DNA from 2 places in the Cupriavidus sp. CuC1 genome. Region 2 is predicted to be linked to the other one. Evidence: riboswitches for the same ligand, from Rfam matches in the RefSeq annotation. Region 2 holds a riboswitch; the other holds the start of a gene.
What was found. Region 2 has a riboswitch for cobalamin ahead of ACGLHR_RS03245 (TonB-dependent receptor). Riboswitches for the same ligand answer to the same signal wherever they lie in the genome.
Positions count from the first base shown of each region.

Region 1: linked by a shared signal. The riboswitch ahead of ACGLHR_RS36520 (TonB-dependent receptor plug domain-containing protein) and the one ahead of ACGLHR_RS03245 (TonB-dependent receptor) in region 2 are both predicted to bind cobalamin.

Region 1 is NZ_JBIUHC010000118.1:20,736-24,942, forward strand. Features, by position in the region: RNA gene ssrS (6S RNA) at 1-127, opposite strand, end outside; gene ACGLHR_RS36510 (cell division protein ZapA) at 441-782, opposite strand; gene ACGLHR_RS36515 (hypothetical protein) at 779-1,096, opposite strand; cobalamin riboswitch at 1,306-1,550, shown strand; gene ACGLHR_RS36520 (TonB-dependent receptor plug domain-containing protein) at 1,649-3,577, shown strand; gene ACGLHR_RS36525 (FecCD family ABC transporter permease) at 3,593-4,207, shown strand, end outside.
Region 2 is NZ_JBIUHC010000005.1:46,895-51,101, forward strand. Features, by position in the region: gene ACGLHR_RS03245 (TonB-dependent receptor) at 1-2,260, opposite strand, end outside; cobalamin riboswitch at 2,385-2,643, opposite strand; gene ACGLHR_RS03250 (methyl-accepting chemotaxis protein) at 2,936-4,207, shown strand, end outside.

The DNA of each region.
Region 1 (4,207 bases), on a different contig from region 2:
CACTGATTCAGGGAGTCCAAACTGAAACTATGAATCAAGCGACGCGCTCGCCCACACGGCATAATCCCGCACCAACAAATGCTTATCGGTTCAAGGAATATGATCCTGACGAACCAGGCAGGGAAACTGTCAAACGTCTGACTCTTTTTGCACTGCCAAACATGCTGCTTTGGCAAGGCTGTCAGACGTTTGCCGTTTCTAACTTGGATGGGATGAAAACGGCGGTCAGGCGCGATAACCCGACCTAAGGTACCGCAACTATGTGGCTTGGTGCGGCTTGGCTCCACTATACACCGCGAGGCTTTCCATACCAAGCCCGTCTTTGCGTATCGTTACATTTTGCTGACGCGCGCGGCATGTGGGGCACATCGAGCCGATATCGCCACCATGGCGCTGCGCGCCTGTGCCGTGCGGTACACCACCGGCGAGAGGCTAAGCGTTCAGCTGCGCGGTACGGGCGAATTGGTGCCCACATGCGCGTACTGGCGCAGGGCTTCGTCCGCGCGTTCGTTCAGCTCGCGAATGCGTGCACGCACGGCATCAACGGGAATCGCGCCGTCCTCCTGCTGCTTGCGCTTGAGCGAGAGCAGGTCCGAGGCGATGCTGATGGCGGCCATCACGGCAACGCGTTCCAAGCCCTTGGCGGATACCCCGCCCTTGAGCCGGGTCATCTGGTCGTCTACCAGTGCCACGGCTTCCAGCAGCGCGGCCTCGTTGTCGGGGGCAATGGCGAACCGGTAGGACTGGCCGGCAATGTTCACTTCGACTTGCTTATTGCTCATGCGTTTTCTCCAGGTGCCTTTTGTTCGGCGCGGCTGGCGGCCTCGCCTTCGCCCAGCAGGTCGAGCTGGCGGGCGTCGCTGGCGGTGGGCAGCTTGTCCAGGATCGACTGGATGCGCAGCTGCGCTTCCTCGATCTTGATATTGAGCAGCTCGCGGTCGGCGGCCATGGCTTCGCGGTCGCCGCGCAGCTGGCTGGCCTCGGCCTGCAGGCGTTCGATCTCCTCCCGCAGGCGCTGGTTCTCCGCCGCCAGGGTATCGGCATGGTGCAGCACACGCCCGATCTTGGCGGCGAGTTGTTCGAGTTCGGTGAGCATAGAGCCTGTCATATCTAGGGTCTCGGGTTTTGGGATTTTAGCCCAAGCGCTATCGTGCGGACGGCGAACGCAGACGTGTGTGACCGGGCCTGCGCGCCGAAGTTGCATGCATCGTCGCTTAACGGCATCCGTGGCGGCGGCTTTATGCCTGTTTTCAGGCGCTTTCCTGCGTTTTTTCCGCGCCATTGACGCTGGGCTTGAAACTGCCTACACTCGCGCACGTTCCAGGTGCTCGTAATCCTATTCACTACAGGGTTGCAGTTCAACGGGAAACAGGGAGCCAGCCGTCGCCGCCAGGGCAGGGCCGTGCCAACCTGTGCTGCCCCCGCAACGGTAAGCGACCGCGATCGCAAGATCGCAAGGCCGACCACTCAGCCACTGAACCGCAAGGTTCGGGAAGGCGGTCGGACTGGTGTCGCCAGCCCGGATACCGGCCTGAACGAGAGTGCGCCGCCCTCCCGCTGCTTCTTGCCGCGCAAGCCAGCGGCGCGCTTCGTCGCCAGACGGTCCGCGGGGGAACGGACCAGGCAGCTCTCTCCCACAATCCGCATCATGCGCTCATCGTCTTACAAGTCGAGCCGTCCGGCATCGCCGGCGCGCCAGACCGCCCCCGCTATCCATTCCCGGCCACTGCCCGCGACCCTGATCGCTTTGCTCGCCGTGTGCGCTCCCGGCGCCGCGATGGCCCAGGCCAGCGAAGCTTCCGCCGTACAGCCGGCCGCCGACGCGCAGCTCGCGCCGGTGGTGGTCAGCGCCAACCGCACTGCCCAGCCGCTGACCGAGGCACTGCCGCACACGACGGTGGTGACCCAGCAGGACATCGTCAACTCGCAGGCCATCGACCTGCGCTCGCTCCTGCGCACGCAAGCCGGCGTGGAGTTTGCCGCCAATGGCGGCCTGGGCGCCAATACCACCCTGTTCATGCGCGGGGCCAACGGCAACCAGACGTTGATCCTGATCGACGGCGTGCGGGTTTCGTCGGTCAGCAGCGGCACGGCCCAGTTGTCGAACATCCTGCCCGACCAGATCGACCATATCGAAATCGTGCGCGGCAACGTCTCCGCGCTGTACGGCTCGGATGCCATCGGCGGCGTGGTGCAGATCTTCACCAAGAGCGGCGCGGGCCAGGCTCCGGCGGCCAACGCGCAGATCGAGTACGGCAGCAACAATACGCGCCAGGGCACGGTGGGCTACGGCGGCCAGATCGGCGATACGTCATTCAATATCACCGGCTCGGCCATCAAGACCGACGGCTTCTCGGCCGTCAACACCAAGCAGCAGCCCAAGGCCAACCCCAACGACAACCCCTACGAGAACAAGAGCGTATCGGGCCAGGTCAAGCATCGCTTCACCAGCGACTGGGACGCCGGCGTCACTGCCTACTACTCCAAGAGCAAGCTCTCCTACGACAGCACGGCCGGCAAGCCCACCGATGTCTGGTGGATGAACAGCGAGCTGTACACGGTTTCCGCCTTTGTTAACGGCAAGATTACGCGGGACTGGACCACGCATTTCAAGGTGGCCCAGAGCGAGGACCGCAGCGAGAACACCTTGAACGGCGTGTTCAATAGCCGTTTCAACACGCGCAACCGCCAGTACACCTGGCAGAACGAGTACGCGCTGGCTCCCTCGCATACCGTGTTGTTCGGCGCCGAGCACGCGCAGCAGGAGCTTGACTCGAGCTCCTACACGGCGCCCACGCGCAATATCACCTCGGTGTTTGGCGGCTACGACGGCCGCCTCGGCAAGCACCAGCTGCAGCTCAATGTCCGCAACGACCACTACTCGGACTTCGGCAACAAGGCCAGCTACTTCGCCGGCTACGGCTATAACGTGACCAACGCGCTGAAGCTGATCGCCAACGCCAGCAATGCGTTCCGCGCGCCGACGTTCAACGAACTGTACTTCCCGGGCTTTGGCCAGCCCGGCATCCAGCCCGAGCGCGCCAAGTCGTTCGAGCTGGGCGCGCAGTACAACACCGACGCCGCCGGGCTGCTGCGCGTGACCGCGTTCCAGACCCGCTACGACAACCTGATCACCTCGGCGCTGCAGCCCAATGGCTTGTTCCTGGCGCAGAATGTCAACAAGGCCAAGGTGCAGGGCATCGAAGCCTCGTGGCGCGCCAAGCTGATGGGCACCGACGTGGGCGCCAGCATCACCTTCCAGAACCCGGTGGACGAGCAGAGCAATACGCAGCTGCTGCGCCGCGCGCGCCGCCATGCCGCATTCGACGTGGGCCGCCAGTTTGGCGACTTCCGCCTGGGCGGCGAGTGGATCATTTCCTCGACGCGCATGGACAGCGGCTCGCGCACGCTGGGCGGATACGGTATCGTCAACCTCAATGCCCGCTATAACATCGACAAGCAATGGTTCGTTGCCGCCCGTGTGGAAAACCTGTTCGACAAGAACTACCAGCTCGCCTATCCCTACAACACGCAAGGACGCGCCGGCTTTGTCACGCTGGGCTGGCGTCAGAAATGATGGTGGCTGCCTGACATGCGCCGCGCGCTAGCCGTCTGGCTGATGCTTGCCGCCGCCGGCGTGGCGGTGTTCCTGCTGTCGCTGGCGGTGGGCAGTGTGTCGCTGTCGGGCGCGCAGGTCTGGCGGGCGCTGTCCGGCGGCGCCGACGATACCGCTGGCGCCATCGTGCGCGAGCTGCGGCTGCCCCGCGCGGCGGCCGCGTTCGCCTGCGGCGGCCTGCTGGCCCTGACCGGCGCGCTGATGCAGGTGCTGCTGCGCAACCCGCTGGCCGAGCCCTATGTGCTTGGCGTGTCGGGTGGCGCGGCCACCGGCGCGCTCACCGCCATGCTGATGATGTGGCCGCTGTGGACGGTGCAGGCCGGCGCGGCCGGCGGCGCGCTGTTCTCGATGGTGCTGGTGGCCACGCTGGCGCGGCGCGACCTGCTGCATCCGCAGGTGCAGGGCGGCCATCATGAGGCCGGCTCGCGCCTGCTTCTTACCGGCGTGATCCTGGCCGCGGGCTGGGGCGCGTTGATCACCCTGATCCTGAGCGTGGCGCCCGAGGCCCGCTTGCGCGGCATGTTGTTCTGGCTGACCGGCGACCTGGGCGGCACCGCCAGCTACGGCCTGGCGCTGGGCGCGCTGGCGCTG
Region 2 (4,207 bases):
AGAAGTAGAAGTTGGCCGACAGCTCGGCCGCGCGCGGCCGGCCCAGCAGCCACTGGTTGCCGCTGTTGCCGGAGGACTCGGCATAGTCGCGGTTGAACAGGTTGTAGACGCGCAGCGTCAGCGCCGTCTTGCGCGATACGCGCCATGGCAGCGAGGCATCCACCACCGTGTACGACGGCATGGTCGTGGTATTGGCATTGTTGGTGTAGCGCTTGCCCACGTAGCGCAGGCCACTGCCCAACTGCCACTGCGGCGCGAAGGCCCACGTCAGCCACAGGTTGGCCGCCTGCTGCGGCACGCTGGTGGGTACATTGCCGTTGCGCGAGACCAGCGCGCCGTTCGTGCTTTCCGCGAAGTCGTCGTAGCGGGCGCGCAGCACGGCTGCGTTGGCGTCCACCCGCAGTCCGCGCATCAGTTCCACGCTGACCGAGCCTTCGAGCCCGCGCGAGGATTGCTCGCCCACCTGCACCGACAGCGCGGGGTTGTTGGCGTCGCGGGTGAGCAGGTTCTTCTTGGCGATCTGGTAGGCGGCAAAGGTCCATTCGCCGCGCTGGTTCCAGAACGATTGCTTGACGCCGGCTTCGATCTGCCTGCCGGTAGCCAGCTTGAAATCCTTCTGCGCGTCCGAGGTGGAGATCAACGCGCCGAGCGGATCGGTGGCGGTGGCGTACTGCGCGTACACCGACAGCGCGGGCGTGAATTCGTAGACCGTGCCCGCGCGCCACGTGACATTGTTGAAGCTGCGCGTCCAGTCGTCGCCCGTGACCAGGTTGCCGCGTTCCAGCTGGGCATGGTCCAGCCGCACGCCGCCGATCACCGACCATTGCCGGGTCAGCTTGAGGCGGTCCTCGCCAAACAGCGCGGCTTGCGTGGTGTGGGTGCGAAAGCGCGGCGACGTGACGATGCCCGGCGGGCTGAAGAACTGGCCCGGGTCGAACTGGTAGGCATTGACGGTGGACGCGCCGCCATAGGGCGAGTTGCTGCTGTTGGTGTAGTGGATGCGGTTGACGTCAAAGCCCACCATGGCCGTATTGGCCATGCCGAACAGCTGGCCATCGAGCTTCAGGTCGGCGCGGTCGCCCACCTGTTCCTGGTCATGCAGGATCTCCAGGTAGTCGGTGCGGCGCACCTGGCCGGTCGCGGGCAGGAAGGTATAGGACTCGGCGTCGCGCCAGTGGCGCTGGCTGGTGAGGTAATAGAACTGGTTCCGCACCGTGACGCGCTCGTTGGGTTGCCACTGCGCCGCGAGCCGGGTCCAGCGGTCGCGGTAGGTAATCTCGGCATCGCCCACGTTGTAGTTCTTCTTGCGCAGGGCGGGGTCCAGGCTGCCGTTGACCAGCGGCGTGCCCAGGTATTGCATCGGGTGCTGGTCGGCGTCGTCATAGGACAGCGTCAGGCTGAACTCGGGCGATACGTCCAGCCGCACCGCGGCCGACACCGCCAGGCTGCGGGAGTCTCCCCGGTCCACCCAGCCGCCGGAGCGGCCGTAGTTGGCGTTGAAGCGGTAGGAGAGGTTTTCGTTGACCGCGCCGCCGCTGTCGAAGGCGGCGCGCGCCGTTTTCTGGGTGCCGCCGGTGAGCTGCAGCTCGTTGGCGATCGGTGCGCGCATTGGCTTCTTTGGGATGACGTTGACCACGCCGCCAATCGCGCCCTCGCCAACTATCACCGAGGCCGCGCCGCGCAGCACTTCGATGCGGTCCACCGACCAGGTATCGAAGGGGAAGGTGACGGTGCCGGAGGCCACGTAGAGCCGCGTGCCGTCGTACAGCTGCATCACCGAGCCTTGTCCTGCGAAGCCCCGTGCCGCGAGCGCCGTCCCGCCATTGCCGGGCGCGCCATTGGAGGTGATGCCGGTGGCGCGCGTAACGGCCTCGCGCACTGACAAATCGCCGCGTTCGCGGATGGTATCGCGGGACAGGACTTCCACGCTGGCCGGTGTTTCCAGTGGGGTCAGGCCAAGGCGGCTGCCGGTGCTGGCGGGCTCCGACAGCGCCAGCCCCGATGGCTGCGAGGCGCTGCTGACTACCACCGGCGGCAGCACGGTGCCGTCCGCGCGGGAAGGCTGCGATCGTGCTCGCTCGGACGGTTGCACATCGTCCGCTGCCCAGGCGACATCCGCGCCTAAGCCGGCAAAGGCACCCAGCGACAGCGCGAGCGCGCAATGGTGCGCGAGCTTGCGCGGCTTGGGGGCGCGACGATGCTTGAGTGGCTTGAGGGCCGCGACCGAGGCGGGGCGGGCAAGGCGAGGACGCGCGGACATGGACTTTCCATCGTTGGCCGTGGGCGACCCCGCCCGGCGGCAATAAACGAACAAGCCACGGACGATCGCGCAGTGACGGCCGGGCGCGTGGCTGGCCGTCTCACGCCTGGCCGCCCGTCCGCAGCCCCGGTGATTGGTCGAAGGCCGGTATCCGGGCTCGCAGGGGGACGCCTGCCGCTGGGGCGCGTCCGGGGTGCCGCCTTCCCACGCGTTGATGCGCAGTGGCTGCCGCGGCCTGTTGGCGCGGCGTGACACCTTTTTACCTGCTGACCGTTGCGGGGGCAGCACAGGATTAGCCGCGGCATGGCCGGCGGCGCACCTGTTTCCCGTTTAACCCCCGCCGCGCGCTGCGAGCCGGGGGCACCTTCGAACCCTTGGCAGTCCAATTGCAAGTCAATTGCAATTACGAGTGGAATGCGAGGCGCATGGTAGCCGTTTTTCAGCGGCTTTCGGCGCCTGATGGCAGATGTATTTTTGCACCGTGCGGGTGCGCGAGCGTTCCGGTCCGGCGCAGCCTGTCGCCATCTTGGTGCTTTGTGCGGCATTTTTCGCGCTTCTTGGCTTTTTCGTGCCGTCCTGCCGCAGCTGTCCCTAAAGAAGACGAATCAGGCTCCGATATCCGGAGATGCCGCATGCCTCCCGCATGACCGGCCATTGCCCCGAAGAGCGAATGCCATGAATCGTCTGACCCTGCGAAAGAAGCTGTGGATCCCCCTTGTGCTGGCCTGGCGCGGCTTGCTGTTGCTGACCGTGATGCACGCCTTTCAGACCCGCCAGCTGCAAATGGCCGATCGCCGCGGCGAACTGGCGAACATCGTCGACATGTCGCTCTCCCTGGTGAGCGACTACGCCGAGCAGGCGCGCCAGGGCAAGATGTCCGAGGCCGATGCCAAGGCCCAGGCCACCGCCCGCGTTGCCGCGCAGCGTTATGGCAAGGATGGCTACATCACCATCGTTGGTGCGGATTCCGTGCTGTTGATGCATCCCATCAACGCCAAGCTCAATGGCAAGAACATGCGCGACTTCAAGGATGCCAAGGGCAACGCCTTGTACGTCGATATCGCGGCCCGCGGCGCGTCGGCCGAAGGCGCCGGCCACCTGGACTACTGGTGGCCCAAGCCGGGCAGCGACCAGCCGAGCCCCAAGATCGGCTACGTGGCGCGCTTCAAGCCGTGGGGCTGGGACCTGGTCGCAGGCACGTACATGGATGACGTGGAGGCACAGTTCCGCTCCTCGCTGTATCAATCGCTCGGCCTGCTGGTGCTGCTGGGCATCGTGATCTCCGCGGTGGCCACGCTGCTGATCCGCAGCATCCAGAGCTCGGTGGGCGGCGAACCCGCTACCGCTGCGGCGCTTGCCCTGCGCATGGCCGGCGGTGACCTCACCGCGTGCGTTGAAACCCACCCGGATGACCGCTCCAGCCTGATGTACGCCATCGGCCATATGCGCGACCAGCTCGCCGGCACGGTGGCGGGCATCCAGCAGTCGGCCGATTCCATCACCTCGGCGGCGCAGGAGATTGCCTCGGGCAATACCGACCTGTCGAGCCGCACCGAGCAGCAGGCGGCCTCGCTGCAGCAGACCGCCGCCAGCATGGAGCAGATCACCGCGACCGTGCGCCAGAACGCCGACAACGCCAAGGAGGCCAGCCAATACGTGGCCGACGCCTCGCAGATCGCGCAGCAGGGCGGCAGCGTGGTCAGCCAGGTGGTGGACAAGATGCGCGGCATCACCGCCAGCTCGCGCAAGATCAACGACATCATCGGCGTGATCGACGGCATCGCCTTCCAGACCAATATCCTGGCGCTGAACGCGGCGGTGGAAGCCGCGCGCGCCGGCGAGCAAGGACGCGGGTTTGCGGTGGTGGCGGGTGAGGTGCGCAACCTGGCGCAGCGCAGCGCGGGCGCGGCCAAGGAAATCAAGACGCTGATCGTGGAGTCGGTGGGC